DNA from 2 places in the Streptomyces sp. NPDC093071 genome. Region 2 is predicted to be linked to the other one. Evidence: riboswitches for the same ligand, from Rfam matches in the RefSeq annotation. Region 2 holds a riboswitch; the other holds the start of a gene.
The links. Region 2 has a riboswitch for thiamine pyrophosphate ahead of ACIQD7_RS32350 (thiamine ABC transporter substrate-binding protein). Riboswitches for the same ligand answer to the same signal wherever they lie in the genome.
Positions count from the first base shown of each region.

Region 1 (4,740 bases), on a different contig from region 2:
CAGGTACTCCGTGATCCGGCCGCGGTCGCGCCACCACTCCCGCACCGCGTCCGGCGTCCACCGCGCGTCGCCGTCGCAGCCGTACCCGAGAAGGGGATCGCGGTCGGCGGCTTCGACCAGCCGTGCCGTCTCCGCCGGCGTCCCGGGCTGACGGTAGACGTACTCGGTCAGGTACGCGCCGCCGTAGAGGACGTGCCGGGGCGCGGAGTCCCGGCCCGTCCGGCACGTGTCGGTCCCGCCGCCGTAGAAGGGCCCCGGCACGTTGAGCCAGAGCCAGTCCTCCCAGTCGCCCCGGAATGCCTCGCGGTCCTCGCCGAGGCCGGCGACGGGGTCGTAGTAGAGCGCCATCGGCCGAGCATAGAAGCCCCGCTTGATCGCGCCGACGGGATCCGGATGTCCGGAACGCCGTTCCGGGAAGCCCCTCGCCCTTCCCGGAACGACGCGCCCGAAGGACCCGGCGTCAGTCCGCCAGCGGCAGGTAGACCCGGTTGCCGCTCGCCGCGAACTCCTTCGACTTCTCCGCCATGCCGGCCTCGATCTCCTGCTCCGTGCCGCCGTGTTCGCGGCGGATGTCCTGGGAGATCTTCATCGAGCAGAACTTCGGACCGCACATCGAGCAGAAGTGCGCGGTCTTCGCGGGCTCCGCCGGGAGCGTCTCGTCGTGGAACTCGCGGGCGGTGTCCGGGTCGAGGGCCAGGTTGAACTGGTCCTCCCAGCGGAACTCGAAGCGCGCGTCCGAGAGCGCGTCGTCCCACTCCTGGGCACCCGGGTGGCCCTTGGCGAGGTCCGCCGCGTGGGCCGCGATCTTGTAGGTGATGACGCCGGTCTTCACGTCGTCGCGGTTGGGCAGGCCCAGGTGCTCCTTGGGCGTCACGTAGCAGAGCATCGCCGTGCCCCACCAGGCGATCATCGCCGCGCCGATGCCCGAGGTGATGTGGTCGTACGCGGGCGCGACGTCCGTGGTCAGCGGGCCGAGCGTGTAGAACGGCGCCTCCTCGCAGATCTCCTGCTGGAGGTCGATGTTCTCCTTGATCTTGTGCATCGGGACGTGCCCGGGGCCCTCGATCATCGTCTGGACGTGGTGCCGCTTGGCGATCGTGTTGAGCTCGCCGAGCGTCTTCAACTCCGCGAACTGCGCCGCGTCGTTGGCGTCCGCGATCGAGCCGGGCCGCAGGCCGTCGCCGAGCGAGTACGTGACGTCGTACGCCGCCAGGATCTCGCAGAGCTCCTCGAAGTGCGTGTAGAGGAAGTTCTCCTTGTGGTGCGCGAGGCACCAGGCGGCCATGATCGAGCCGCCGCGCGAGACGATGCCGGTCTTGCGGCGCGCGGTGAGCGGCACGTACGGCAGGAGCACGCCGGCGTGCACCGTCATGTAGTCGACGCCCTGCTCGGCCTGTTCGATCACCGTGTCCTTGTAGATCTCCCAGCTCAGCTCCTCGGCCCTGCCGTCGACCTTCTCCAGGGCCTGGTAGAGCGGGACGGTGCCGATCGGCACGGGGGAGTTGCGCAGCACCCACTCGCGGGTGGTGTGGATGTTGCGGCCGGTGGACAGGTCCATGACCGTGTCGGCGCCCCACTTGGTCGCCCAGGTCATCTTCTCCACCTCCTCCTCGATGGAGGAGGTGACGGCGGAGTTGCCGATGTTGGCGTTGACCTTCACCAGGAACCGCTTGCCGATGATCATCGGCTCGATCTCCGGGTGGTTGACGTTCGCCGGGAGCACGGCCCGGCCCGCCGCGATCTCCTCGCGCACGACCTCGGGGGAGACGTTCTCGCGGATCGCGACGTACTCCATCTCCGGCGTGATCTCGCCACGGCGGGCGTACGCGAGCTGCGTCACCGCCTGGCCGGAGCGGCCCCGGCGCGGCAGCCGGGGGCGGCCGGGGAAGACGGCGTCGAGGTTCTTGAGGCCGCCGCCGCGCGGCGAGGTGTGCTTGATGCCGTCGTCCTCGGGGCGGACCGGGCGGCCCGCGTACTCCTCGGTGTCGCCGCGCGCGATGATCCAGTTCTCGCGCAGCGGCGGCAGGCCCCGCCGCACGTCGGTGTCGACGGTGGGGTCGGTGTACGGGCCGGACGTGTCGTACAGCGTGACGTCCTTGCCGTTGGTGAGGTGCACCTGACGGACCGGCACCCGCAGGTCGGGGCGCGATCCCTGGACGTATCCCTTGTGCCAGCCCGGCGTGCGGCCTTCCTGGCTGGTGGCAGGCGTGCGTGCATCCTGAATGGTCATGAGACCGATCTCCCTACGCCGGCATTACCCGGTAACAGGTTCGGCGGTCGGCGCAGCCTCCTCCCGTACGTACATCGGTACGCGCGTACGGTGATCAGCGCCCTCTCAGCCCGGTGCTCCGAGCTCCCGCGTGTGCAAAGGTGTCACCACGCTAGCGTCATCCCGGGCGTGCTGAACAGTGGGCCCCCGCCGTTCTTGCGATGATCGGTCGGTGACTTCCCCCCAGCAGCCCCCCGAGCCCCACGACCACTCCCACGGTCCGGGCCCCTCCCACGGCCATGGATCCGGGCATGGACACAGCCACGCGCACGGGCCCGCCGCGCCCGTGTCCCGACACCTCCGCAAGGTCATCGCCGCCGTCCTGGTCCCCTTCGCCACCGCCGTCCTGGTCGGTCTCGCGGTCCTGTGGCCCGGCGGCGCCCCGCCGCACGAGCGCACCGGCGTCGGCTTCGACCGGCAGACCGAGCAGGGCAGGGTCGTCTCCGTCGAGCAGGTCGACTGCAAGGCCGTGAACGCGGGTCAGGTCCCGCCGACCGGCGACACCTCCACCCCGGAGGGGCGCGAGGCGGTCGAGGCCCAGCAGGGGGAGTGCAAGCGGGCGAAGGTCGAGGTCACCACCGGTCCGAACAAGGGGCGCGAGTTCACCGAGATCGTGCAGCCGGGCGCCCCGCGCCAACTGGAGGAGGGTCAGGGCGTGGTGGTGGCGTACGCCCCCGACGCCCCGTACGACCTGCAGTATTCGGTGACGGACGTGAACCGCAAGGTGCCGTTGGCGGTGCTCGCCGGCATCTTCGCCCTCGCGGTCGTGGCGGTCGGGCGGATGCGGGGGCTGATGGCCCTGGTCGCGCTCGCCGTGAGTTTCCTGGTGCTGATGTTCTTCATCCTGCCCGCGATCCTGCAGGGGTCGAATCCGCTGGTGGTGGCGGTGGTCGGATCGAGCGCGATCATGCTGATCGCGCTCTATATGTGCCACGGCCTCTCGGCCCGCACCTCGGTCGCGGTGCTGGGCACGCTGATCTCGCTGCTGCTCATCGGACTGCTCGGCTCGCTCTTCATCGGCTGGGCCTCGCTCAGCGGCAACACCGACGACAACACCGGCCTGATCAAGGGGCTCTATCCGGACATCGACATGTCCGGCCTCCTGCTGGCCAGTGTGATCATCGGTTCGCTCGGTGTGCTCGACGACGTGACGGTCACCCAGACCTCGGCCGTCTGGGAGCTGCACCAGGCCGATCCGGGCATGGGACCGCGCGGCCTGTATCGGGCGGGGATCCGGATCGGCCGCGACCACATCGCCTCGGTCGTGAACACGCTGGTGCTCGCCTACGCGGGCGCCGCCCTGCCGCTGCTGCTGCTCTTCTCCATCGCGCAGAGCAGCATGGGGACGGTGGCCAACAGCGAGCTGGTGGCCGAGGAGATCGTCCGGACGCTGGTCGGGTCGATCGGTCTGGTGGCGTCCGTCCCGGTCACCACGGCGCTCGCGGCGCTCGTGGTCTCCGCCGACCGCGCGGAGGGCACCGACCGCCCGGGGACCGGCGGCCGGAAGCCCTCACCGGCGCGGGGCGGACGCCGCCGACGCGCCAAGTGACGCGCACGCACCGGGTGGTACGTCCGGTCCGTCGGCGCGCCGGCTCGGGGGGTCGGCCACGCGGAAGGGTCCGGATCGGTACGGGTCGGTGACGGTGTGCTCGTCTCAGGCCGGGCCGGCGTTCTCCTCGGCGAGGATCCGGCCCAGCGCCGCCTCCAGGTTGTCCTCGAAGTCGCCGAGTGTCCGTTCCTGACCGAGCGGAACCAGCTTGTCCGTACGGTCGAGGAAGGCGACGAGCGGCGGCGCGCTGGCCCGGAACAGGGCGCGGTCACCGCCGACCTGGAGCCGGATGGAGACGTCCGAGAGCCGCTCGGGCTCGGTCGGGGCGATGTGCACATCGCCGTCCCCGCTCGGCCGGTTGATCCCGTCGAGCAGCAGTTCACGGCCGAAGGCCCAGGTCACGGGTGCGTCCCCGGGGAGGTGGAACGTCATCCGCACCGCATAGGGATCCCGGGTCTCATACCGCAGTTCGACCGGGATCTTGAAGGAGAGCTCCTCGGAGACGAGGAAGCTCATCAGGACCTCGGCCTGAACCGACTCTCGCATCATGTACCCCGCAGTAGATGAAGCAGTTGTGTAAACACAGCTGCTGAAAGCTGTGACCGAAACGGCCAGGAATGATCCCCCGTGGCCCTCTTGACGCAATCGTGCTGTAAGCACTAGCAGATCACAAGGAGTGATTTTTCAGATACTGATAGAGAACGCGAGCGACCCGAAGAGCCTTCCGATCTCGGTGCGTAGTCGCTCGACTGCTGGGAGCAACCGTTCTTGCTGGTGGAGGGGGAGGGAAATCGCCATTGCGGCCGCCGCGGAGCCCACGGTGAGGGGGATTGCGGCGCAGACCGTGCCGAGCGCATATTCCTGACGCTCCACCAGGGGTTCCATTCTCCCCAAACCGCCCAAACGATCCAAAAGCGCACTT
Region 1 is NZ_JBIVPH010000005.1:180,444-185,183, forward strand. It holds gene ACIQD7_RS21605 (ferredoxin) at 1-348, opposite strand, end outside; gene thiC (phosphomethylpyrimidine synthase ThiC) at 461-2,230, opposite strand; TPP riboswitch at 2,224-2,370, opposite strand; gene ACIQD7_RS21615 (YibE/F family protein) at 2,442-3,818, shown strand; gene ACIQD7_RS21620 (SsgA family sporulation/cell division regulator) at 3,924-4,364, opposite strand; gene ACIQD7_RS21625 (IclR family transcriptional regulator) at 4,503-4,740, opposite strand, start outside.
Region 1: another riboswitch for thiamine pyrophosphate. It lies ahead of thiC (phosphomethylpyrimidine synthase ThiC); the one in region 2 lies ahead of ACIQD7_RS32350 (thiamine ABC transporter substrate-binding protein).

Region 2 (4,740 bases):
GGCGGAACCTGGGCGCGGCCATAGGGGTCGGGGTCGGCCTCGGCGCCGTCATCATCGCCTCGCTGTACATCTGGGCGCCGGCGTTCGTCGGGGTGATCGCGGTCGCCGTGGTCGTCGGGCTGTGGGAGCTGACGTCCCGGCTCCAGGAGCGCAAGCAGATCAAGGCGCCGCTGGTACCGCTCGCGGTCGGCGGCGCGGCGATGGTCGTCGCCGGGTACGTGCGCGGTGCCGAGGGTGCCTGGGTCGCGATGGCCCTGACGGCGCTCGCGGTCCTGGTGTGGCGGATGACGGAGCCGCCCGAGGGCTATCTGAAGGACGTCACGGCGGGCGTGTTCGCCGCGTTCTACGTGCCGTTCCTGGCGACGTTCGTGGCGCTGCTGCTGACCGCGGACGACGGTCCGGAGCGGGTGCTCACCTTCCTGATCCTGACGGTGGTCAGCGACACCGGGGCGTACGCGATCGGCTGGCGCTTCGGCAAGCACAAGCTGGCGCCGAGGATCAGCCCCGGCAAGACCCGCGAGGGCCTGGTCGGCGCGGTGACGTTCGCGATGGCGGCGGGCGCGCTGTGTATGCAGTTCATGATCGACGACGGGATCTGGTGGCAGGGTCTGATCCTCGGCCTCGCGGTGGCGGCGAGCGCGACGCTCGGCGACCTCGGCGAGTCGATGATCAAGCGGGACCTGGGCATCAAGGACATGGGCACGCTGCTGCCCGGTCACGGCGGCATCATGGACCGGCTGGACTCGCTGCTGCCGACGGCGCCGGTGGTGTGGCTGCTGCTCGCGCTGTTCGTCGGGACCGGCTGACCGGTCACGGTCCACGCGGCGGAGTCGCACGTCGACACGGCATGGACCGGCTGACCTGCGGTTCTTTGGAGGAGGGACCCGTTGTCCACAGGGCGGCGGGTCCCTCTTCGTATCTCTGCGACACTGGTAGCACCATGCCCAAGCCCGGAGAACTCACTTTCGTCGCCCCCCGCGGAGCCAAGAAGCCGCCGCGGCACCTGGCCGACCTCACGCCCGCCGAGCGGAAGGAGGCCGTCGCCGCGATCGGCGAGAAGCCCTTCCGCGCCAAGCAGCTGTCCACGCACTACTTCGCGCGGTACGCGCACGACCCCGCCGAGTGGACCGACATCCCGGCCGCCTCGCGGGAGAAGCTGGCCGGGGAGCTGCTGCCCGACCTGATGTCCGTGGTGCGGCACATCTCGTGCGACGACGACACCACCCGCAAGACCCTGTGGCGGCTGCACGACGGCACCCTCGTCGAGTCGGTGCTCATGCGCTACCCGGACCGGGTGACCATGTGCATCTCCTCGCAGGCCGGCTGCGGGATGAACTGCCCGTTCTGCGCGACCGGGCAGGCCGGCCTCGACCGGAACCTGTCGACCGCCGAGATCGTGCACCAGATCGTGGACGGCATGAGGGCCCTGCGCGACGGCGAGGTCCCCGGCGGCCCGGCGCGGCTTTCGAACATCGTCTTCATGGGCATGGGCGAGCCGCTCGCCAACTACAAGCGGGTCGTCGGCGCCATCCGCCGTCTCACCGACCCCGAGCCGGACGGCCTGGGCCTGTCCCAGCGCGGCATCACCGTCTCCACCGTCGGGCTCGTGCCCGCGATGCTCCGCTTCGCCGACGAGGGCTTCAAGTGCCGCCTCGCGGTCTCGCTGCACGCCCCCGACGACGAGCTGCGCGACACCCTCGTGCCCGTCAACACGCGCTGGAAGGTCCGGGAGGTCCTCGACGCGGCCTGGGAGTACGCGGAGAAGTCCGGCCGCCGGATCTCCATCGAGTACGCCCTCATCCGGGACATCAACGACCAGGCCTGGCGCGGCGACCTCCTCGGCCGGCTGCTCAAGGGCAAGCGGGTGCACGTCAACCTGATCCCGCTGAACCCGACGCCCGGTTCGAAGTGGACGGCGTCCCGCCCGGAGGACGAGAAGGCCTTCGTGGAGGCGATCGCGCGGCACGGCGTGCCGGTGACCGTGAGGGACACCCGAGGTCAGGAGATCGACGGTGCCTGTGGACAGCTGGCCGCCGCCGAGCGCTGAGCTTGTACTCTGAGCTCGAACACATCTCCATATTCCGACAGGGGAGCGCCACAGCGCTGAGAGTGCGGTGTCCGTCAGACCGCAGACCCTCTGAACCTCGCCCAGGTCATTCTGGGTAGGAAGTTCGGTCGTAACTCGAGCTGTTGCGCCCTGCCCGCGTCCGGTCCGCCGGACACGGGCAGGGCCGCGTCTCTTCCTGGTCCCACCCAGGAGGAAAACTTCAGTGAGCATCAAGAAGCAGGCCGCCGTCGCGGTCCTCGCGGCGCTCGGCGTCACCGCCCTCGCCGCCTGCGGCACCGACGGCGCCGGCCAGGACGCCGGCAAGTCCGGCGCGCCCGCGCCGAAGACCGTGACCCTCGTGAGCCACGACTCGTTCAACGCCTCCAAGGAGGTCCTGGCCGAGTTCACCAAGCAGACCGGCTTCACCGTCAAGGTCCTCAAGGCCGGCGACGCGGGCGAGGCCGTCAACAAGGAGATCCTGACCAAGGGCTCCCCGCAGGGCGACGTCTTCTTCGGCGTCGACAACACCCTGCTCTCCCGCGCCCTCGACAACGGGATCTTCGTCGGGTACCAGGCGAAGGGGCTCGACCGGATTCCGGCGGAGTACCACCTGGACGGGGAGCACCGGGTCACCCCGATCGACTCCGGCGACATCTGCGTGAACTACGACAAGAAGTACTTCGCCGACAAGAAGCTGGCACCGCCGGTGACCTTCGACGACCTGGCGAAGCCCGCGTACAAGGACCTGCTGGTGGTCGAGAACCCCGAGCGGTCCTCCCCGGGCCTCGGCTTCCTCCTCGGCACGGCCGCGAAGTACGGCGACGACGGCTGGCAGGACTACTGGAAGAAGCTCAAGGCCAACGGCGTGAAGACCGTCGACAGCTGGGAGCTCGCCTACAACCAGGAGTTCTCCGGCTCGGCCGGCGGCAAGCAGGCCAAGGGCGACCGGCCGCTGGTCGTGTCGTACGCCTCCAGCCCGCCGGTCGAGGTGCTGTACGGCGAGCCGCAGCCGAAGGTCGCCCCGACCGGGGTGTCCACCGGCACCTGCTTCCGGCAGACGGAGTTCGCGGGCCTGCTGAACGGCGCGAAGAACCCCGAGGGCGGCAAGGCGCTGATCGACTTCCTGATCTCCAAGAAGTTCCAGGAGGACATGCCGCTCCAGATGTTCGTCAACCCGGTGGCGAAGGACGCGGTGCTGCCGGAGCTGTTCACGAAGCACGGCGTGGTCGTGGAGAAGCCGGAGACCATGGAGCCCGGGAAGATCGCCGAGAAGCGCGACGCGTGGATCCAGCAGTGGTCGTCGCTCGTCCTGAAGTAAGGCGCGACCCGCGGGGGAACGCGGCGCGGCTGGGGCTCATGGCCCTGCCCGTCGCGTTCTTCGCGGTGTTCTTCGCCTGGCCCGTCGTGTCCATCGTGGACCGGGGGCTGCGGCCCGACGGCAGCTGGCGGTTGGGCGGGATCGGCGAGACGCTGGGCCGGCCGGACATCCTCGACGTGCTCGGCTTCACCGCCTGGCAGGCGCTCGCCTCCACCGGCCTCACGCTGCTCGTCGCCCTGCCCGGCGCGTACGTCTTCGCCCGCTTCGACTTCCCCGGCAAGAGCGTCCTGCGGGCCGTGGTCACGGTGCCGTTCGTGCTGCCCACCGTCCTGGTCGGCACCGCGTTCCTGGCCCTCGTCGGCCGCAACGGGCTCACCGACGAGCTGTGGGGGCTGCGGCTCGACACGAGCGTGTGGGCGATCCTCCTCGCCCACGTCTTCTTCAACTACGCGGTCGTCGTCCGGACCGTCGGCGGCCTCTGGGCACAGCTCGACCCGCGTCAGGAGGAGGCCGCCCGGGTCCTCGGCGCCTCCCGCTTCACGGCCTGGCGGACGGTGACGCTGCCCGCGCTCGTCCCGGCCGTGTCGGCGGCGGCCCTGATGGTCTTCCTCTTCACCTTCACCTCCTTCGGCGTCGTGCAGATCCTCGGCGGGGACGCGTACACGACCCTGGAGGCGGAGATCTACCGGCAGACCGCCCGGTTGCTCGACCTGCGGACGGCCGCCGTCCTCACCCTCGTGCAGTTCGCCGCGGTCGGCGCGATCCTCGCCCTGCACGCGTGGACGGTACGGCGGCGGGAGACCGCGCTGCGGCTCGTACCGCCGGAGCGGACCGCGCGCCGGCCGCGCGGCGCCGGGCAGTGGGCGCTGCTCGGCGGCGTCCTCGTCTCGGTGGCGCTCCTGATCCTGCTGCCGCTGGGCGTGCTCGTGGAGCGCTCGTTCGCCGGCCCCGGGGGGTACGGGCTCGGCTACTACCGGGCGCTCGGCTCGCTGGACGAGAGCGGGACCTTCCTGGTGCCGCCCCTGGAGGCGATCGGCAACTCGCTGCGGTACGCGCTGGCCGCCACCGCCATCGCCGTCGTGATCGGCGGGCTCGCGGCGGCGGCGCTCACCCGGCGAGCCGGGCGGCTCGTCCGGGGCTTCGACGCGCTGCTGATGCTGCCGCTCGGGGTCTCCGCCGTCACCGTCGGCTTCGGGTTCCTCATCACGCTCGACGAGCCGCCGCTCGACCTGCGCGCGAGCTGGATCCTCGTCCCGCTCGCGCAGGCGCTCGTCGGCGTCCCCTTCGTCGTCCGGACGATGCTGCCGGTGCTGCGCGCGGTCGACGAGCGGCTGCGGGAGGCGGCGGCCGTGCTCGGCGCCTCGCCGTGGCGGGC
Region 2 is NZ_JBIVPH010000014.1:102,390-107,129, reverse strand. It holds gene ACIQD7_RS32360 (phosphatidate cytidylyltransferase) at 1-806, shown strand, start outside; gene rlmN (23S rRNA (adenine(2503)-C(2))-methyltransferase RlmN) at 941-2,047, shown strand; TPP riboswitch at 2,077-2,187, shown strand; gene ACIQD7_RS32350 (thiamine ABC transporter substrate-binding protein) at 2,271-3,365, shown strand; gene ACIQD7_RS32345 (ABC transporter permease) at 3,404-4,740, shown strand, end outside.